Regions from separate parts of the Achromobacter sp. NCFB-sbj8-Ac1-l genome, predicted to be linked through region 2. Evidence: predicted binding sites of a transcription regulator. Region 2 holds the regulator's gene; each other region holds the start of a gene.
The links. Region 2 encodes LexA, which represses DNA repair genes until DNA is damaged. Its sites were predicted from a motif close to ACTGTATNNNNATACAGT; they were not measured.
Positions count from the first base shown of each region.

Region 1: recA (recombinase RecA) is a predicted target of LexA. The motif match lies at 3,315-3,332, and genes of this name have one in related genera.
Region 3: ACUDP5_RS20550 (ATP-dependent helicase) is a predicted target of LexA. The motif match lies at 1,237-1,254, and genes of this name have one in related genera.

Region 1 covers NZ_CP199812.1:1,742,062-1,749,273, forward strand. The annotation lists gene ACUDP5_RS08015 (MFS transporter) at 1-728, opposite strand, end outside; gene ACUDP5_RS08020 (sensor histidine kinase N-terminal domain-containing protein) at 951-2,327, opposite strand; gene ACUDP5_RS08025 (response regulator transcription factor) at 2,443-3,132, opposite strand; gene recA (recombinase RecA) at 3,461-4,522, shown strand; gene recX (recombination regulator RecX) at 4,681-5,454, shown strand; gene ACUDP5_RS08040 (LysR family transcriptional regulator) at 5,576-6,493, opposite strand; gene metE (5-methyltetrahydropteroyltriglutamate--homocysteine S-methyltransferase) at 6,677-7,212, shown strand, end outside.
Region 2 covers NZ_CP199812.1:3,968,109-3,975,320, forward strand. The annotation lists gene ACUDP5_RS18090 (IscS subfamily cysteine desulfurase) at 1-15, opposite strand, end outside; gene iscR (Fe-S cluster assembly transcriptional regulator IscR) at 37-579, opposite strand; gene ACUDP5_RS18100 (low molecular weight protein-tyrosine-phosphatase) at 772-1,263, opposite strand; gene uvrB (excinuclease ABC subunit UvrB) at 1,513-3,522, opposite strand; gene ACUDP5_RS18110 (aspartate/tyrosine/aromatic aminotransferase) at 3,723-4,922, shown strand; gene lexA (transcriptional repressor LexA) at 5,094-5,744, shown strand; gene lon (endopeptidase La) at 5,920-7,212, opposite strand, start outside.
Region 3 covers NZ_CP199812.1:4,493,897-4,501,108, reverse strand. The annotation lists gene ACUDP5_RS20565 (T6SS phospholipase effector Tle1-like catalytic domain-containing protein) at 1-8, shown strand, start outside; gene ACUDP5_RS20560 (DUF3304 domain-containing protein) at 11-562, shown strand; gene ACUDP5_RS20555 (DUF3304 domain-containing protein) at 646-1,137, shown strand; gene ACUDP5_RS20550 (ATP-dependent helicase) at 1,299-3,395, shown strand; gene ACUDP5_RS20545 (magnesium and cobalt transport protein CorA) at 3,497-4,504, shown strand; gene ACUDP5_RS20540 (thermonuclease family protein) at 4,610-5,266, shown strand; gene ACUDP5_RS20535 (ABC transporter substrate-binding protein) at 5,358-7,212, shown strand, end outside.

The sequences.
Region 1 (7,212 bases), 2.2 Mb from region 2:
TTCCACTGGCCGAACGATTCCTGGATCGGCGCCTTCGAACCCTTGCCTTCTTCCTTCATGCGCTTGAAGGTCGGCGATTCGTTCAACTGCAGGCGAATCCACACCGAGATGCCCAGCAGCACGACCGAGATCAGGAACGGAATGCGCCAGCCCCAGGCCTTGAAGTCGTCTTCACCCATGAACGTGCGGATGCCCAGGATCACCAGCAGCGACAGGAACAGGCCCAGGGTCGCAGTGGTCTGGATCCACGAGGTGTAGAAGCCGCGGCGGCCGTGCGGGGCGTGCTCGGCGACGTAGGTCGCGGCGCCGCCGTATTCACCGCCCAGCGCCAGGCCTTGCAACAGGCGCAGGACGATCAGGATGGCGGGTGCAGCCAGGCCGATGCTGGCGTAGCTGGGCAACACACCCACCAGGAAGGTGGACAGGCCCATCAGCACGATGGTGACCAGGAACGTGTATTTGCGGCCAACCAGGTCGCCCAGGCGGCCGAACACCAGTGCGCCGAAGGGGCGCACCGCGAAACCGGCGGCAAAGGCCAGCAGCGCGAAGATGAAGCCTGCGGTGGGGTTCACGCCCGAGAAAAAGTGCTGGGCGATGATCGCGGCCAGCGAACCGTAAAGATAAAAGTCGTACCACTCGAACACCGTGCCCAGCGACGAGGCAAAGATGACGCGGCGTTCATCCTTGGTCATCGGGCGCGGTTCCGCGGATGGACCGCGACCTGCCATGGTAGTTGTGCTCATGATGTCTCCTCGATTTTTTCTGGCCGGCGGTTTTCCGCCGTGCGTCACCCTCCGCCGGCAAGACCGACATCGAGCTATGCGCAAGGTTGGGACGCGAGGCTGACGAGGTTCTGACGGGACCCTTACCTGAATCTTAAAATTGAAACTAAAAGTAACTATCCCTGGGGAGGCTAGGGATAGTCCTTAGACGCTTGAGTCGGGGCGACGCTAGGCGTCGAGGTCGTCAGCGGGTTCGGAATAGAGCGGGAAGACGACCCGGATACGGGTGCCGGGCAGATCCGAATGCGGGGTGGGGTGGTCGCTGATCAGCACGGTGGCCTGATGTTTCTGGGCGATTTCCCTGACGATGGCCAGCCCCAGGCCGCTGCCGTCGGACAGCGTGCCCAGCACGCGGTAGAAGCGGTCGAACACGCGTTCGCGTTCCTCGGGGGCGATGCCGGGGCCGGAATCCTCGACTTCCAGGACGCCCTGGCCGTCCTGCTCCTGTACCCGCACCGTGATGTGGCCGCCGCGCGGCGTGTAGCGCAGCGCGTTGTCCACCAGATTGTTCAGCAGCTCGGCCAATAGCAGCGGGTTGCCGTTGATCAGGACCGGCGTTTCCGAGCCTTCGAAGCCCAGATCGGTGTTGAGCGACAGCGCCTGCGGCACCCAGTGCATCGCCTGCTCGTAGGCGATGGCGTTCAGGTCGGTGGCAGCCAGGCCGATCGCGCTGGGGTTCTCGGCGCGCGCCAGCAGCAGCAACTGGTTGACCAGCCGGGTCGCGCGTTCTGAGCCGGTCACCAACTGGCGCAGGCTGGACTGCATTTCCTCGGGACTGGCGTCGCGCAGGGCCAATTCGGCCTGTGTGCGCAGGCCGGCCAGCGGCGTCTTCAACTGGTGCGCGGCATCGGCGACGAAGCGGCGCTGCGCCTGCACGTTGGCCGACAGGCGATCCAGCAGATCGTTCATGGCCGCCACCAGCGGCGCGATCTCGGACGGCGCGGCGCGTTCATCGATGGGCGACAGGTCGTCGGGTCGGCGCGCCCGCAAGCGCTGCTGCAGTGCGTTCAGCGGCGCGACGCCGCGCGACAGCCCGAACCACACCAGCAGCACCGCGATCGGCAGCACCACGAATTGCGGAATGATCACGCCCTTGATGATGTCGTTGGCAAGCTGGGTGCGTTTTTCGACCGTCTCGGCGACGATCAGCAGCGCGGGCTGGGTGTTGGGCAGGTTCAGGTCGACCCAGGTGTAGGCCAGGCGGATGCCGAAGCCGCGCAGGGTGTCGTCCTCGTACTGCACTTCGCCGGGGCGGGGCTGGCCCACCGAGGCGGGCAGCGGCAGGGCGCGGTCGCCGCCGAGGTACTCGCCGCGGCTGCCCAGGGCCAGCCAGAAGACGCTGTCGGTCTCGTCGGCGCGCAGCACCTCGCGCGCCGGATCGGTCATGCGCAGCACCGCGCGGCCGTCCTGGGCGTGCACCTGGCGGGTCAGTACGTGCAGGTTGTTGGCCAGTGCGCGGTCGTAGGGCACGTTGGCGATGTTCTGCGCCACCACATAGGTGATGGCCACGCTCATGGGCCACAGCAGGAACAGCGGCGCCAGCATCCAGTCCAGGATCTCGCCCAGCAGCGAGCGCTGCGGCGGCGCGAAGCTGGGGCCGCGGGCGCCGGCCCGCATGACATCCAGCGCTTCCTGGTTGAGCGCCTCCGGCGTGGCAGGCTCAGCTTGCGAGGTACGCCGCACCCTGGTCCCGTTCAAGGCAGTAGCCCAGGCCGCGCACCGTCACGATCTTCACCCCGCTGGGTTCCAGCTTCTTGCGCAGGCGGTGCACATAGACTTCGATGGCGTTGGTGCTGACCTCTTCACCCCATTCGCACAGGTGGTCGACCAACTGGGTCTTGCTGACCATGCGGCCGCTGCGGGTCAGCAGGATTTCCAGCAGGCTGACTTCGCGGGCGGACAGGTCCAGCGTCTGGTCGTCGACCATGGCCACACGCCCGGTCTGGTCGAACACCAGCCGGCCGTGCTTGAGCAGCGTGGCGCCGCCGCCCGCGCCGCGACGGGTCAGGGCGCGCACGCGCGCTTCGAGCTCGGACAGCGCGAAAGGCTTGGCCATGTAGTCGTCGGCGCCCAGGTCCAGGCCTTTGACGCGCTGTTCGATGCTGTCGGCGGCGGTCAGGATGAGGACGGGCAGGGCGGAATTGCGGGCGCGCAGCCGGCGCAGCACCTCCAGCCCCGCCAACTGCGGCAAGCCGAGGTCGAGGATGAGCAGGTCGAAGGCCTGGGCCGCCAGCGCGGAATCGGCGGCCAGCCCGTCGCGTACGGCATCCACCGCGTAGCCGTTATGGCGCAACGAGCGTGACAGGCCGTCGGCCAGGATGCTGTCGTCTTCGGCGATCAGGATGCGCATGGGCTGCTGAATAAAGAGGGGAAACCGGCAACGCGCACCGGGCGCGCGCTGGCCGCCGCGGGGCTTGTGACCCAGGGCGGGCGGCCCGGCGGGCAATGGGGACATAACGCCGGGGGTATCCGCGATTCTGGCATAGGCCACCGCGCTTGCCCACTCAGGGAATACGTGGAAAACTCTGGCACACTGGTTTTTTGTACAGTACAATCCGATGCCATAATCTGCGCTATCCGAAATCTCAGGACAATCCGGTAGCTCGATACCCCCTCGACAACTCCGGTATCTCGACAACCCCGTACCGCGCCCCGATACGTTACAGACAGGACTCTACATGGACGACAAAACCACCAAGGCCGCCGCTTCGGAAAAAGCCAAGGCGCTTGCCGCCGCGCTTTCGCAGATCGAAAAGCAGTTCGGCAAGGGCTCGATCATGCGCTACGGCGACAACGAGGTCTCGCACGACATCCAGGTGGTGTCCACGGGGTCGTTGGGGCTGGATATCGCACTGGGCGTCGGCGGCCTGCCGCGGGGCCGCGTGGTTGAAATCTACGGTCCGGAATCCTCGGGCAAAACCACGCTGACCCTGCAGGTCATTGCCGAAATGCAGAAAATCGGCGGCACCTGCGCCTTCGTCGACGCCGAACACGCGCTGGACGTGCAGTACGCCAACAAGCTGGGCGTCAACCTGACCGACCTGCTGATCTCGCAGCCGGACACGGGCGAGCAGGCCCTGGAAATCACCGACGCCCTGGTGCGTTCGGGGTCGGTCGACCTGATCGTCATCGACTCGGTCGCGGCCCTGGTGCCCAAGGCCGAAATCGAAGGCGAAATGGGCGATTCGCTGCCGGGCCTGCAGGCCCGCCTGATGAGCCAGGCGCTGCGCAAGCTGACCGCCACCATCAAGCGCACCAATTGCATGGTCATCTTCATCAACCAGATCCGCATGAAGATCGGCGTCATGTTCGGCAACCCCGAAACCACCACCGGCGGCAACGCGCTCAAGTTCTACGCCTCGGTCCGCCTGGACATCCGCCGCATCGGTTCCATCAAGAAGGGCGACGAGGTCGTCGGTAATGAAACCCGCGTCAAGGTCGTCAAGAACAAGGTGGCGCCGCCGTTCAAGCAGGCCGAATTCGACATCATGTATGGCGCCGGCATCTCTCGCGAAGGCGAAATCATCGATCTGGGCGTGGCCGCCAACGTGGTGGACAAGTCCGGCGCGTGGTACAGCTACAACGGCAACCGCATCGGCCAGGGCAAGGACAACGTCCGCGAATACCTGAAAGAGCACAAGGAAATCGCGATCGAAATCGAAAACCGCGTTCGCGAAAACCAGGGCATCGTCAGCCGCGCGGCTGAATTCGTTCCCACCGCGGAAGACGACGCCGAGTAAATCGTCCGGCATCCGTCGCCAGGCCCCGATGCCGGGGTCCGGCATCGTCGCCGGGCCTTTCCGCCCGGTTGCCAGCGGCAGGCTCCCATGCATCAGGCCCCCACGTTGCGGGGCCAGCATGAGAGACCTGCCGCTGGCACATAGCAAGCAGGAAGCGCATGAGCTGGAAACCCTCCGCCGCGTCCGCTGACCGCCTACGCGCCAAGCTGGACGACGAATTCGAAACCGTGGCCAAGCCCGATGGGCTGCGCCGCACGTCGGACGCGCGGCGCGGGGCGGGTGCGGATGGCCGGGGCGGCGACGACGCGCCGCCCGATCAATGGCAGCGCAGCTCCGAAATGCGAGCCAGCGGCCGCAAAGGCGCGTCCAATCGATACCGCTCGCGCGCAGGTTCTGCCCGGGATGCAAAGGTTTCGGACGGCGATCCGTCGGGCGGCGATCCGTCGGACGGCGGTCCGTCGGGCGGCGCCCGCGAGGCCAAGGCCCCACCCAAGGGGCCGTCCTTGAAGATGCGCGCCGTGGGGTATCTGTCGCGGCGCGAACATGCCCGCGAAGAACTGGCTCGCAAGCTCGCCCCGCACGCCGACGATCCGGCCGAGGTCGACACCGTGCTCGACGCGCTGGAAAAAGAAGGCTGGCTGTCCACCGAACGCTTCGCACAGAGCCTGGTGCACCGGCGCGCTTCGCGCCAGGGGGCGGCCCGCATCGTCCAGGAACTGCGGCAGCACGGCGTGGACGACAGCCAGGTGGCCGAACTGCGCGAGCAACTGCGGGCCACGGAATACGACCGAGCACTGGAAGTCTGGAAAAGAAAGTTCGACGCCAAGCCCGAAGACCGCGCTGCGTATGCCAGGCAGGCCCGCTTCCTGGCCAGCCGTGGTTTTGCGCACGATGTCATTCGGCGCATCCTGGGCGCAGGCGACGACGAGTAGGCAGCGCAACGCGGGGTGTCGCTGGATCGCGTCATTGCCGATCTTCTGACTGCCGGGCCGGCGCATCGTCAGCGCGGGCCGCGGGTTCGCCGTGCGACGGCCCGCTTTGCGCCGCGGCCGTTTACTTCGCCGACTTGATCCCGCTGAGCGTCTTGAAGCAGACGTCGCGAGTCAGGGTCAGGAATTCATCGATGTAAGACGCGTCTGTGTCTTCGCTGCGCACCGTGGCGTACAGCGTGCGCCAGACGCCCTGCGGCCCCAGCCGGCACTGGCGCAGCCAGCCCTGGTTCATGTATTCGGTCAACGCCCAGTTGGGCAGGGCGGCCACGCCTCGGTTGCTGGCAACCAGTTGCGCGATGATCGGCGTCAGTTCGGCCTTGCGGATGGCGGCGGGTTCGACATCGGCCGGGTCCAGGAAGGCCGTGAAGATATCCAGGCGCTGCTTGTCCACCGGGTAGGTGATGAGCGTCTGGTCGGCCAGTTGGTCGGGCATGACGAACTTGCTGCCGGCCAGCGGATTGGATTCGGACACGGCCAGCACCAGCTCGTACTTGAACAGCGGCAGGTACTGCACCGCGTCCAGCGGCTGGGGGTCGGACGTGATGACCAGATCCAGGTCGCCCCGCACCAACGCGGGCAGGGGGGCGAAGGAAAACGCCGCAGACAGGTCCAGCGCCACATCCGGCCATTGCACACGGAAGGCGTCCAGCGCCGGCATCAGCCATTGAAAGCAGGAATGGCAGTCGATGGCCAGGTGCAGTCGGCCGGTGCGGCCGGCGGCCAGGCGCTGCAATTCGCGTTCGGTGGCGCGCATGCGCGGCAGCACCTCGTCGGCCAGGGCCAGCACGCGCAGCCCTGCCGTGGTCAGTCGGGCCGGGCGGGTGCGGCGGTTCAGCAGCGGCGTGCCCAGCCGCGTTTCCAGGTCGCGCAATTGGTGCGACAGGGCGGACTGGGTCAGGTGCAGGCGCTCTGCGGCTTCCTGCAGGCTGCCGCCTTCACGGATGGCGGTCAGCGTTTCTAGGTGGCGGATTTCCAGCATGCGGGCGGCGTGACGGTCAGGGCGAGCCGAGGCGGCGGGGCACCCAACCCCAGAGGGCGGGCATGAGCTTATATTGTATGAGATTCCCTCATCTTATGAATGTAGACATTGATTTTGATTCATTTTGATTTGGCGGCAGAATAGCCTTCATATGAACAAATTTTGTCGAATATAGGGGTAGTCATGACTACGATTCATAATTTGGGATTCCCCCGCATTGGGGCCCACCGCGAGTTGAAGCACGCTGTCGAAGCCTATTGGGCTGGCAAGCAGACCGGCGAAGCGCTGGCGCAAACCGGCCGCGACCTGCGCGCCCAGCACTGGAAGCTGCAGGCCGCCGCCGGCCTGAAGTTCGTGCCCGTGGGCGATTTCGCCTGGTACGACCAGATCCTGGAATGGACCACGTTGCTGGGCGCCGTGCCCGCCCGGTTCGGCCAGAAGGACAACGAGCCGGTGTCGCTGGACACCTTGTTCCGCATGGGCCGTGGTCGCGCGCCGTCGGGCAAGCCCGCCGCCGCCTGCGAAATGACCAAGTGGTTCGACACCAACTACCACTACATCGTGCCGGAACTGGTGCCCGGCCAGACCTTCCGCATCGCTCGCGAATCGCTGTTCGAGCAGGTCCAGGAAGCCCAGGCGCAGGGCTACGCGGTCAAGCCGGTGATCCCGGGCCCGCTGACCTGGCTGTTCCAGGGCAAGGGCGACGCGTTCGCCGCGGG
Region 2 (7,212 bases):
CGGGCGGGTGGTCATTTCTACAACTCCTGATGCTGCTTATACGGTGGCGTTGGCCGCGACGGTCGTGGTCGGGGCATTGGCGGCGGCATTGGCGCCCCCCACCCGATTCACACGCACCGCGCAGGCCTGCGCTTGATTGTTGGCTTCCTGCAGTTGGCGCACGCGCTGCTGATCAACCAGATCTTGCAGGGACACCGAATCCAGGTAATCCACCATCTTGCGATTCAACGTCGCCCAGAGCTCGTGCGTCATGCACTTGCCGGGCTTGCCGTCGTTGCCGCTCGTACAGTCCCGCTTGCCGCCGCAGCTGGTCGCGTCCAGCGGCTCGTCGACGGCAAAGATGATGTCGGCCACCGTCACGTTGCGCGCCAGGCGGGCAAGCGAGTAGCCGCCGCCCGGGCCGCGCACGCTGTCCACGAGTTCGTGGCGACGCAGTTTCCCGAACAGCTGTTCCAGGTACGAAAGCGAAATGTTCTGACGCTGGCTGATGGCCGCAAGAGTGACCGGGCCGCTATGCTGCCGCATAGCCAGATCGATCATGGCAGTCACGGCGAAACGCCCTTTGGTAGTTAGCCGCATGGTGGGTTCCCTGTGATTCGGCAATGGCCGTCGGCGAATCCGGCGGTCAATACCCGAGTAATTGGCTCAAGTATAGCAAATTCCCGACTAATTTGGTATGGCTCCCGGCTAGAAAAAACCGCGCAGCTGCGCGGTTTTTTTCACTACCAAATTGCCCGAGGCCGCCCGTGGGCGGCCTGGCGCACCAGGGGATCAGGCCGCCTGGTACTGGGTAGCGCGCTTGCGGACCAGCTCGAGCACGCCCTGACAGGCGTCTTCGAGGTAGTCGAGCACTTTGCCGAAACCGTCGGCGCCGCCGTAGTACGGGTCGGGCACGGTGGCTTCTTCGAACTCGTTGGCAAAGCGCATCAGCAGCATCAGCTTGTGCTGGTAGGCCTTGGGGCACTGCTGCTGCATGGCGGACAGGTTGTCCCAATCCATCGCGAGGATGAGATCGAAGTCGCGGAAATCTTCCGCGGTGACCTGACGCGCCTCGCAGTGCGTGATCTCGTAGCCGCGCTTACGTGCCGCAGCCTGCGCCCGGGCATCAGGCGCCTCGCCGATATGAAACGCGTGCGTGCCCGCGGAGTCGATGCGAACCACATCGCCCAAACCCGCGTCGTTCACCAAATGGCGAAACACGCCCTCTGCGCTCGGCGAGCGACAGATATTGCCCATGCAAACGAAAAGTACCTTGGTCATCATGGGAGTAAGTGTGCGGGAAAACCCGAGATAAGGCAAGCTTTTTTTGTAGCGCCGGCCAAGATGCCGAGCAAATGCGTCCCCTTAAATATCAACTATAAATCATATAGTTACGGACTATATTTAAGGCTTCGCAAGATGCTTTGCGTGAATCGATTGTCCAATTATTGAGCACGCGATTGCAACAGCGCGCTGTCAGCTGCTATTCAGCAGCCTGTCAGCGCGCAGACACATTTAGATACCCACGCGATATCACACCGCGCCATCCAGCAGCACGCGCTGCTTCAGCGCGTTCAGCGCATCCCGGGCAGCGGCGGCCTGCTCGAACTCCAGGTTGCGGGCGTGGTCCATCATCAGCTTTTCCAGCCGCTTGATTTCCCGCGCCAGCGCCTTTTCGTCCTTCAGGAACTCCGCCGGCACCGCCGCTTCCAGGGCGTCGTGCTGCACCGGCGCCACAATGCCATCGATCAGCTCGCGGACCGCCTTGTGCACGCCGCGCGCGGTAATGCCGTTGTCGGTGTTGAACTGCAACTGCTTGGCGCGGCGACGGCTGGTCTCTTCCATGGCACGCTGCATCGAATCCGTGATGCGGTCGGCATACAGGATGGCGTGGCCGTTCAGGTTGCGCGCAGCCCGACCGATGGTCTGGATCAGGCTGCGCTCGGACCGCAGGAACCCTTCCTTGTCGGCGTCCAGGATGGCCACCAGCGACACTTCCGGAATATCCAGGCCTTCGCGCAACAGGTTGATCCCCACCAGCACGTCGAACGTGCCCAGGCGCAGGTCGCGGATGATTTCGACGCGCTCGACCGTGTCGATGTCCGAGTGCAGGTAGCGCACCCGTACCCCGTGTTCGGACAGGAAGTCGGTCAGGTCCTCGGCCATGCGCTTGGTCAGCGTGGTGACCAGCACCCGCTCGCCCTGCCCCACGCGCACCTTGATCTGGCCCAGCAAGTCGTCCACCTGCGTGCGGGCAGGCAGCACCTCGACGATCGGGTCGACCAGACCGGTGGGCCGCACCACCTGCTCGATCACATTGTCGGTGTGCTCTTTCTCGTAGGCGGCGGGCGTGGCCGAGACGAACACGCATTGGCGCATCCGCGCCTCGAATTCCTCGAGTTTGAGCGGCCGGTTATCCAGCGCCGACGGCAACCGGAAGCCGTACTGCACCAGCGTTTCCTTGCGCGAACGGTCGCCGCGGTACATGGCGCTGAGCTGGCCGATGGTGACGTGGCTTTCGTCGATGAACATCAGGGCATCGGACGGCAGGTAGTCGATCAGCGTGGGCGGCGGATCGCCCGGCGCCGCGCCTGACAGATGCCGCGAGTAGTTTTCGATGCCTTTGCAGAACCCCAGCTCCTGCAGCATTTCCAGGTCGAAACGGGTGCGCTGCTCCAGACGCTGGGCCTCGACCAGATGGCCGTCATCGACAAAGCGCTTGACCCGGTCGCGCAGTTCTTCCTTGATGGTCTCGATGGCACGCATGACAGTATCGCGCGGGGTCACATAGTGCGAGCCAGGGTAGACGGTAAAGCGCGGCAGCTTCTGGCGGATACGGCCGGTCAGCGGATCGAACAGCTCCAGGCTTTCGATTTCGTCATCGAACAAGGTCAGCCGCAGCGCCAGTTCGGCGCTTTCGGCCGGGAAGATGTCGATGGTTTCGCCGCGCACCCGGAACACGCCGCGGGTGAATTCCGCGTCGTTGCGGGTGTACTGCATGGCAACCAGCCGCGCCAGGATCTCGCGCCGCGAGATCTGGTCGCCCGCGCGCAGGATCAGCACCATCGCGTGATAGTCGCCCGGGTTGCCGATACCGTAGATGCACGACACCGTGCCGACGATGATCGTGTCGCGACGTTCGAGAAGGCTCTTGGTCGCCGACAGGCGCATCTGCTCGATGTGCTCGTTGATGGACGAGTCCTTTTCAATGAACAGGTCGCGCGTGGGTACGTAGGCTTCGGGTTGGTAGTAGTCGTAATACGAAACGAAATACTCGATCGCATTCTTGGGGAAGAACTCGCGCATTTCGGCGTACAACTGCGCCGCCAGGGTCTTGTTCGGGGCCAGAACCAGGGCCGGCCGCCCGAGCTGGGCGATGACGTTGGCCATGGTGTAGGTCTTGCCCGACCCGGTCACACCCAGCAGGGTCTGGAACATCAGGCCGTCCTGCACCCCCTGGACCAGGCCCTCGATGGCCGCAGGCTGGTCGCCGGCCGGCGGGTAAGGCTGGTACAGATGAAACGGGCTATCCGGGAAATCCACGAATCCGGCACCCGCCGGGCCAGCACCGGGCGCCGCCGCAACGGGGGCTGCGCCGGCCGGATCGGTGGTCGAACCCGCGGCTGCGGCACCCGCCGTACTTGGGTCTATTGCGCTCTTAGGCATGCTAGACTGTTCCCAGGGTAAACCCCCCATTATCCACAGCACTTCCCACTGCGTCCACTCACCCTCAGCAGAGTCCCATGAGCACCCTTTTCGATTCCGTCGAACTCGCGCCGCGCGACCCCATTCTTGGTCTGAACGAACAATACAACGCGGATACCCGCCCCGGTAAAGTCAACCTGGGCGTTGGCGTGTACTACGACGACCAGGGCCGGATTCCCCTGCTGGGCGCGGTGCGCAAGGCCGAAATCGCCCGCATCGAAGCCGCTGCTGCCCGCGGCTATCTGCCGATCGAGGGCATCGCCGGCTACAACCAGGGCGCGCAAGCCCTGCTGATCGGCAAGGATTCCCCCCTGGTGACCGAAGGCCGCGTCCTCACCACCCAGGCCCTGGGCGGCACCGGCGCCCTCAAGATCGGCGCCGACTTCCTGCGCCAGCTGCTGCCGACCGCCAAGGTCCTGATCAGCGACCCCAGCTGGGAAAACCACCGCGCGCTGTTCGAACGCGCCGGCTTCGAAGTCGGCACCTACGCCTACTACGATGCCGCCACCCGTGGCCTGAATTTCGATGGCATGCTGGCCGCCCTGAAGGCCGCGCCGGCCCAGACCGTCGTCGTGCTGCACGCTTGCTGCCACAACCCCACGGGCGTGGACCCCACCTTCGAACAATGGCAGCAGATCGCCGCCGTCGTGAAGGAAAACAACCTGGTCCCGTTCCTGGACATCGCCTACCAGGGTTTCGGCGAAGGCCTCAAGGAAGATGCCGCCGTCGTGCGCCTGTTCGCCGACCTGAACATGACCATGTTCATCAGCTCGTCGTTCTCGAAGTCGTTCTCGCTGTACGGCGAGCGCGTCGGCGCCCTGACCGTCGTGGCCGGCAGCAAAGACCAGGCCACCCGCGTCCTGAGCCAGCTCAAGCGCGTCATCCGCACCAACTATTCCAACCCGCCCACCCACGGCGGCACGATCGTCTCGACGGTGCTGAACACGCCTGAACTGTTCGCCATGTGGGAACAGGAACTCGGCGCCATGCGCGACCGTATCCGCCTGATGCGCAAGCAACTGGTCGAGAAAATCAAGGAACACGGCGGCAAGCAGGACTTCAGCTTCGTGCTGCAGCAACGCGGCATGTTCTCGTACTCGGGCCTGACCTCGGCCCAGGTCGACCGCCTGCGCGAAGAGCATGGCGTCTATGCCGTCTCCAGCGGCCGCATCTGCGTTGCCGCCCTGAACAGCGGCAACATCGACCAGGTCGCCAAGGGCATCGCCGCGGTGCTGTAAAGCGCCTCGCACTGCCGGCACCAGCCAGACGGGACCTTCGGGTCCCGTTTTCATTGCCCGCGATTTATGGGTCTCTTGCCCTGGCGCTCGACACCCGCTTGCTTTTTTGCGTTATGTCCCCCAGAATGCTGCTGTATATATGTACAGTCCGACCCCAAACGGATCATCGCCATGGCCAGCAAACTCACTGATCGTCAACAGCAAATCCTGGACCTCATCCGGCAAACCGTCGCGCGCACGGGCTTTCCGCCCACCCGCGCCGAAATTGCCTTGGCCCTGGGATTTCGCTCGCCCAACGCGGCCGAAGACCATCTCAAGGCCCTGGCCCGCAAAGGCGCCATTGAGCTCACGGCCGGCGCCTCGCGCGGCATCCGCCTGAAAGACGCCTCGGCCGCCCCGACGCAAGCCGCCCTGCCCCTGCCAGGCCTGGCGCAGCTGCTGCTGCCGTTGGTAGGCCGGGTGGCCGCCGGCAGCCCCATCCTGGCCGCCGAACACGTCGAACGCGAAATCGGCGTCGACTCCAGCCTGTTCGCCCAGGCACCCGACTACCTGCTCAAGGTGCGCGGCATGAGCATGCGCGATGCCGGCATCCTCGAAGGCGACCTGCTCGCCGTCAAGAAGGCCTCCGAAGCCCGCAACGGCCAGATCGTGGTGGCCCGCCTGGGCGACGACGTCACCGTCAAGCGCCTGCAGCGCCAGCACGGCCGTATCGAACTGCTGCCCGAAAACCCCGACTTCGACACCATCGTGGTCGAAGCCGACCAGGAATTCGCGCTCGAAGGCATCGCGGTCGGCCTGATCCGCACCCACGCACTGCATTGATGCACCACTGAACCGCGCTTGGCTGGCCTCGCAGGCCGTTCCAGGTTCTCTATACGGCTCCCGCCCGGCCAGCGTCGCCGAGACACGCCGCAGTGCAGCCAAGCCTAAAAAAGAAACCCCGCCAAGGCGGGGTTTCTTGTTGAAGGCGCCGCAAGCAGCGCCTCTCGGGCCAGCATCAGTGCTTGAGCACCGGGTCCGTCGAGCCAGGCTCGGCCGGCTTGGCCACCAGCGGTTCCTTCACCGCCTCGTCTTCGGCCAGCGGCTCGGGCAGGCGTTCCAGGGCCAGTTCCAGCACCTTGTCGATCCAGCGCACCGGCACGATCTCGAGATGGTTCTTGACGTTGTCCGGGATCTCCGCCAAATCCTTGACGTTTTCTTCCGGGATCAAGACCGTCTTGATGCCACCGCGGTGAGCGGCCAACAGCTTTTCCTTCAAGCCGCCGATCGGCAGGACTTCGCCACGCAACGTGATTTCGCCCGTCATGGCGACATCGGCGCGCACCGGGATGCGCGACAGCGCCGACACCATGGCCGTGGTGATCGCAATACCCGCAGACGGACCGTCCTTGGGCGTCGCGCCTTCCGGCACGTGCACGTGCATGTCATGCTTCTCGAACACGCTGTCTGCAAAGCCCAAGCGACGGGCGCGTGAGCGCACCACCGTACGAGCCGCTTCGACCGATTCCTTCATCACGTCGCCCAGCGAACCGGTGCGTTGGATCACGCCCTTGCCGGGCATGTCCGCCACTTCGATCGTGAGCAGGTCGCCACCGACTTCCGTCCAGGCCAGGCCGGTCACTTGACCGATCTGGTTTTCCTTTTCGGCCATGCCGAAGGTGTAGCGGCGCACGCCGAGGTAGTCGCTCAGGTTGTCGCCCGTGACATTGACCGGCTTGACCTCGAGGGTCTTGCCTTCGGCCTTGGCACGATCGGTCTGGGTCAGCAATTGCTTGATGACTTTGCGGCAGATCTTGCCCACTTCGCGCTCGAGCGCACGCACACCGGCTTCGCGGGTGTAGTAGCGCACGATGTCGCGCAAGGCGCTGTCGTCGACGGTAAGCTCGGTATCCTTCACGCCGTTGTTCTTCATCAGCTTGGGCAGCAGATGGTCGCGGGCGATGTGGATCTTTTCTTCCTCGGTGTAACCCGACAGGCGGATCACTTCCATGCGGTCCAGCAGCGCCGGCGGAATGTTCAGCGTGTTGCTGGTCGCCACGAACATGACGTCGGACAGATCGAAGTCAACCTCGATGTAGTGGTCCTGGAACGTGTGGTTCTGTTCAGGATCCAGCACTTCGAGCAGCGCCGACGAGGGATCGCCACGGAAATCCATGCCCAGCTTGTCGATTTCGTCGAGCAGGAACAAGGGATTGCGCACGCCGACCTTCGACATGTTCTGGACGATCTTGCCCGGCATCGAACCGATGTAGGTCCGACGATGGCCGCGGATCTCGGCTTCGTCGCGCAC
Region 3 (7,212 bases), 530 kb from region 2:
GATTCTGAGTATGCAGAAAATCAATTTTCTGATCAGCCTGTTCACTCGACTTCGCTCGCTTCGTTGGGGATGCTCTTTAGCCTTTTGCATGGCGTTGATAGGGCAGCCTGTGGCTGGTTGGACGCAGTCCATGCCTATTCCCGCAACGCTTGGCGTGCGGTTAGGCATCATCAATTACCTTGACGAAGGTTTGAGTCCCGTCTTCATCAATCGTGCATGGGCGGGAAGTGCTCGTGCGCAGGCTTACACATCCAGCACTTGCTGCGTTGCCATTGCGACCGAGTGGAAGCCGGGAATGACAATGAGGGTGGAGTGGAATTCTGATTCGATGTTTTATCGTGGCGAGAATGATCTATTGGTTCGCGATGTTCCGGTCATGCCATACGAGCCGTTTCACGATGGTTATGTCTGGGCCATTTTTCTGCCTGGTGGAGAGGTGCGGCTGCAACCATCACGCTCTCGTCCTGGCGCGGAAGGCTTTTTGTTGGGGTTGCCTCCACCCGGCGAGGCGACCGAGGCGGAATTGAAGCAGTTCATCGAAAAGACCCAACCCAAGCAGTAGGCATGCGCCCGAGCATACGGATTCTTCGTTCACGTGCACGCGGTCAGTCGCTACACGGCAGTGCCCGTCTGATTCGCCGATCTATGTTGGCAATGTTCCTGGGCGCTTCAAGCCTGATCGCTGGTCTGGCTTCGACACAGCCCGTGCCGACCCCCGAGGCGCTTGCTGTTCGATTGGGTATCGTCAATTATCTGGATGAGGGCTTGAGCCCGGTTTTCATCAATCAAGCGTGGGCAGGCACCGCTCGTGCGCAGGCTTACACATCCAGCACTTGCTGTGTTTCCCTGCCAAGGGAGTGGGTGCCGGGCATGACGATGCGGATCGAATGGAACTCCGATTCCATGTTCGAGCGCGGGCAGGATGCGTTGACGGTACGAGACGCGCCGGTCTTGCCTTACGACATTTCCTATAGCGGCTATGTTTGGGCGATTTTCTTGCCTGGGGGTGAAGTGCGTGTACAGCCTTCAGCGTCTGGGCCTGGCGCTGTGGGCTTTTTGCCGGGACTGCCTCCACCCGGCGAGGCGACCGAGGCGGAATTGAAGCAGTTCATCGAAAAGACCCAACCCAAACCTTGAGTCGTCCGGGCGCCGAGCGACCGTCGCGCTACCCGTCCTCGTTTCTTCCCCCGTCCCCGCCAGACTCCCGCCGGGACATTGCCCGCGGCTGGTATGATGCCTGGATATATAACCAGTTGTCAGGCCGGCCTTTCCGCGCCTGGCTGCCAGCCCCGCGCGCCATGTCCGACCCGACCCTTCCGCCTTCCAACAGCCGTCCCGACCCCTTGGCCGACCTGAATCCGGCCCAGCGCGAGGCCGCCGAATTCGGCGTGGCCGGCGCGGGCGACGACGGTCCCCTGCTGGTCATCGCCGGGGCGGGGTCAGGCAAGACCAACACCTTGGCGCACCGGGTTGCTCACCTGATCCTGAACGGCGCCGACCCGCAGCGCATGCTGCTGTTGACGTTCTCGCGCCGCGCCGCCCAGGAAATGGAGCGCCGCGTGGGGTCGGTGCTGCAACGGGTGATGAACCTGCGCGGCACCCAGCAGGCGCCGTCGCTGCCATGGGCGGGTACGTTCCACGCCATCGGGGCGCGCCTTTTGCGCGATTGCGCCCAGCGCATCGGCCTGTCCGACGCCTTCACCATCCACGACCGGGGCGACGCCGAAGACCTGATGGGCATGGTCCGGCACGAGCTTGGGCTGTCGTCCACCAAGTCGCGCTTTCCGCTCAAGGGCACCTGCCTGGCGATCTATTCGCGGGTGGTCAACAGCCAGACGCCGGTGGCCGACGTGCTGCACAGCGTGTTCCCGTGGTGCGCGCAGTGGGAAGACGAGCTCAAGAGCCTGTTTCGCGGCTACGTGGCGGCCAAGCAGGACCAGCAGGTGCTCGATTACGACGACCTGCTGTTGTACTGGGCCGAAATGATGGGTGATGCGGCCAATGCCGCCGACGTCGGCGGGCGCTTCGACCATGTGCTGGTGGACGAATACCAGGACACCAACCGCCTGCAATCGGCCATTCTGCTGGCCATGAAGCCCGACGGCCGCGGCCTGACGGTGGTGGGCGACGACGCGCAGTCCATCTATTCGTTTCGCGCCGCCACGGTGCGCAATATCCTGGATTTCCCCAACCAGTTTCCCAAGCCGGCGCGGGTCATCACGCTGGACCGCAATTACCGTTCGACCCAGCCCATTCTCAATGCGTCCAATGCCGTCATCGGCCTGGCGACCGAGCGCTACGCCAAAGACCTCTGGACCGACCGCACGTCGTCGCAGCTGCCCGAACTGGTCACCGTCAGCGACGAAGGCGGGCAGGCCCGCTGGGTGGCCGATCAGGTGCTGGCCCAGCGCGAGGGCGGGGCCACGCTCAAGTCGCAGGCCGCGCTGTTTCGCACGTCCAGCCACAGCGCGGCGCTTGAACTGGAACTGACCCGCCGCAATATCCCGTTCGTCAAATTCGGCGGGCTGCGCTTCCTGGAAGCGGCCCACGTCAAGGACCTGCTGTCGCTGTTGCGCTGGGCCGAAAACCCGCGCGGCCGCATGGCGGGTTTTCGCGTGGCGCAGTTGTTGCCCGGCATCGGGCCGGCCACCGCCGGCAAGCTGATGGACGCCATGGCGCAGTCGGCCGAGCCGCTGCGTGCGCTGCGCGAATTCAAGCCGGGTGCGGCGGCCCAGGCCGAGTGGGGCGCGTTTGCCGATACGTATGCCGCGCTCGCCGACCCGGGCCTGCGCTGGCCGGCCGACGTCGACCTGGCGCTGCGCTGGTACGCCGGCCAGCTCGAACGCCTGTACGACGACGCCCGGGTGCGCAAGACCGACCTGGACCAGCTGGTGCGCATCGCCGCCGGCTACCCGTCGCGCGAGCGTTTCCTGACCGAACTGACGCTGGACCCGCCCGATGCCACCAGCGACGAATCCGGCGCCCCGTCGCGCGACGAAGACTACATGATCCTGTCCACCATCCATTCGGCCAAGGGCCAGGAATGGAAGGCCGTGTACGTGCTGAACGTGGTCGATGGCTGCATACCGTCCGACATGAGCACCGGCACGGCCGAGGAAATCGAAGAAGAGCGCCGCCTGCTGTACGTGGCCATGACGCGCGCCAAGGAACGCCTGCAACTGATCGTGCCGCAGCGCTTCTATGTGCACCAGCAGACCGGCATGGGCGACCGCCATGTGTACGGGTCGCGCACCCGCTACATCACCAACGCCATGCTGCCGCTGTTCGACCACCTGCCCAAGCTGCCCGACCTGCCGGGCGGGCCGCGCGAACCCCGGCAGCCGCAGGCGCCGCAGGTGGACGTGGCCAAGCGGGTGCGCAGCCTGTTCGCCTAGCAGGGGGGGGCCTCGGCCAGGGCTGAACAGCGGCGCTGGGCTATCATCGCCCCATACCGATACGCTGTTTCCGCAAGGGCTCGCATAGCCGGAGGATGCCTATGTCTACCGAAGAAATCGTCGCCACCGATCCGCATAAAGGCGAGGTCGTGGCGTCCATTGCCTATGTGAACGGCCGGCGCGAGCGCGAGGTGCCCATCGAAGAAGTGGGCCAGTACGTCAACCAGGACCGCAGCATGCTGTGGGTGGGCCTGCGCAATCCCGGCCCCGAACTGCTGGGCCAGGTGGCCCGCGAGCTGGGCGCCTGCGACAAGAACCAGGAAGAAATGCTGGAGCCGCACCGCCGGCCCAAGATCATCGACTACGGCAACATGGTGCTCATCGTGGCCATCACGGTCGAGGTCGAAGCCGAACGCCCCATCTTCGGCGAAACCCAATTCCTGATCGGCGAAGGCTTCCTGGTCACGGTGCGGCGCGGTGCCACCGCCGGCCACAGCCCCTTGCGCGAACGCCTGGAAGCCTCGCCCGACCTGCTCAAGCGCGGCAGCGACTACGTGGCCTCCGAACTGCTGGACTGGCTGGTGGACCGCTACGTGGCCGCCGCCGGCAAGATCGAATCGGTGGTCGAGGGCGCCGAGCAGAAGCTGCTGATCCGCGGCGCGAAAGATTCCGATATCCGCAAGCTCTATCGCCAGCGCCGCGACCTGTTGCGCATCCACACCGTGGTGTCGCCGCTGGTAGAGATCAGCCGCCGCCTGGCGCGCGTCGAGATGTCGGCCGTGGACGAACACGCCCGGCCGTATTTCGGCGAAGTGGCCGACCGCGTGTCGCGCGTCGATGAACTGTTCAACGCGCTGCGCGAATCGCTGGCCTTCGCGTTTGAAGCCAGCCTGATGATCGGCCAGGCCGCGCAGAACGACACCACGCGCAAGCTGGCGTCCTGGGCCGCCATCCTGGCCGTGCCTACGGCCATCGCCGGCATCTACGGCATGAACTTCAAGTTCATGCCCGAGCTGGAATCCCCGTATGGCTATCCCGTCACCCTGGGGGTGATCGCGTCGGTCTGTTCCTTCCTGTACTGGCGTTTCCGCAAGTCGGGCTGGCTCTAGACCTGCCAGGCCGGCAGGGCGCCGGCGCCGGGTGGGCCGCGCCTTGCCTGCGCCGCCCGGGCTTGTGGCACACTGCCTCTCGTTTCTTTATCCGGAGCCCGGCCCGTGCGCGGCAAATCTCCTTTTGGCGGCGCCAGCAAGCTGACCGCCCTGATCGTCGCCCTGGTCCTGGCCGCGGCCGGCGCTATCGTCAACTGGCTGCAGCCGTCGGGGCAGGGCGGCCAGCGGCCCGGCGCCAGTGCGCCGGCCTCCCAACGCACACCCGGGGCAGCCCCCGCAGGCGGCGTGCCGACCGGCAGCTATACCTTGACCGGCATGATCGTCAACGTGGCCGACGGCGATACCGTCACGCTGCGCGTGCCCGACGGCCAACGCCGCATCCGCCTGGACAGCATCGATGCGCCCGAAGAGGGCCATGGCGCCGACCAGCCCGGCCAGCCCTATGCCGAGGCCGCCCGCAAGAACCTGGCCGACCTGGTGGCCGGCAAGACCCTGACCGCGCAGTGCTACGAAAAAGACCAGTACGGCCGCGAAGTGTGCGCCCTGATCCTGGAAGATGGCCGCTCGGCCAACCGCCTGCAGGTCGAAGCCGGCTACGCCTGGGCCTACACGGCCCGCCAGGGCGCCTATCTGCACGACCAGGCCATGCCCGGCCTGCAACGCCAGGCCAAGGCCGCCGGCCGCGGCCTGTGGGCGGGCAAGGACCCCGTGCAACCCTGGAAGTGGCGCTACGACTGCTGGCGCCAGCGCCAGTGCGGCTGACCCCCCGGCAGAACCCTAAGGGGATGCCTGGGTACTGGGGCAAGGGCACCTTTGCTATTCTCTGTCGCACTGAATAGAAGGAAAGGTTTCCATGCTTGCTTTGAAGCGGCTTTGGGCGGCGGCCATGCTGCTGTTGCTGGCGTTGGCGGGCTGCTCCCAGGAAAGCAGCCCCATCAACAGCCCGTACCCGTCCGGCGCCGAAGGCCAGAACACCCTGTATTCCGCCTTCGTCAAGCGTTCGCCCAAGTACCTGGACCCGGCCAGCTCTTATTCCGGCGACGAAACCCCTTATACCTACAGCATCTATGAGACGCTCTACGGGTACCACTACCTCAAGCGGCCCTACGAACTGATTCCCCGGGCCGCGGCGTCCATTGACCCGCCGGTCTACCTGGATGCGCAGGCCAAGGTCCTGCCGGCCGACGCGCCGGGCGAGCAGATCGCCGAAAGCGTCTACGACATCAAGATCAAGCCCGGCGTGCGCTTCGCGCCGCACCCGGCCTTTGCCCGCAAGACCGACGGCAGCTACGACTACTTCCCGCTGTCGCCGGAAGACCTCGAAGACAAATACGCCATTCCCGACTTTCCCCGCACCGGCACGCGCGAGCTGGTCGCCGACGACTACGTCTACGCCTTTCGCCGCCTGGCCAGCCCGCGGGTGGTGTCGCCCATCTATTCGCTGATGGCCGAATACGTCAGCGGCCTGAAGGACTATGGCGACCGCCTGCGCCAGCGCGACCAGGCGCTGCGCCGCGACCTGCCCGGCGGCGCGGGCGCTTCCTGGCTGGACCTGCGCGAGCCCGACGGCTTCACGGGCGTACAGGCGCTGGACCCCCACACGCTGCGCATCCGCGTCAACGGCAAGTACCCGCAATTCAAGTACTGGCTGGCCATGACCTTCACGGCGCCGGTGCCCTGGGAAGCCGACCGCTTCTACAACCAGCCCGGCATGGCCGAGCACGACCTGTCGCTGAACACCTGGCCCGTCGGCACCGGCCCCTACATGCTGGCCGAATCGCTGCAGAACCGCCGCCACGTGCTGGCGCGCAACCCCAACTTCCACGGCGAACCCTATCCCTGCGAAGGCGAGCCCGGCGACAAGGCGGCCGGCCTGCTGGCCGACTGCGGCAAGCCCACGCCCTTCATCGACCGCGCCGTGTTCAGCGTCGAAAAAGAGGCCATTCCGCTGACCGGCAAGTTCATGCAGGGCTACTACGACGTGCCGCAGATCGAGCGCGGTGAGTACGGCGTGGCCATGCTGGTGGCCGCGGGCGACAGCCAGGACAAGGCGCGCAAATACCAGGAACACGGCATCCGCCTGCCCACCACGGTCGAAACCGCCAACTGGTACATGGGCTTCAACTGGCTCGATCCGGTGGTGGGCAAGGGCGACACGCCCGAGCAGGCCGAAAAGAACCGCAAGCTGCGCCAGGCCATCAGCATCGCGTTCGACTGGGAAGAATACGTGGCGGTGTTCGAGAACAGCCAGGCGTCGGTGGCCTACGGCCCGGTGCCGCCCGGCGTGCTGGGCTACCGCGAGCCGCCCGAAGGCGTGAACCCGGTGGTCTACGACCTGGTCGACGGCAAGCCGGTGCGCAAGTCGGTCGACGTGGCCAGGCGCCTGCTGGCCGAAGCCGGCTACCCCGATGGCCGCAACGCCGTGACCGGTGCGCCCCTGGTGCTGTACTACGACTCGATGCAGGGGGGCGGCTCGAATCCCGCGTTCGACTGGATGCGCCGCCAGATGGCCAAGATCGGCGTGCAGATGGACGTGCGCGCCACCGACTACAACCGCTTCCAGGACAAGATGCGGCGCGGTTCGGCGCAGATCTTCCTGTGGGGCTGGAACGCCGACTACCCCGACGCCGAGAACTTCCTGTTCCTGCTCTACGGCCCCAACGCCAAGGCCAAGGATGGCGGCGAAAACGCCGCCAACTACGACAGCC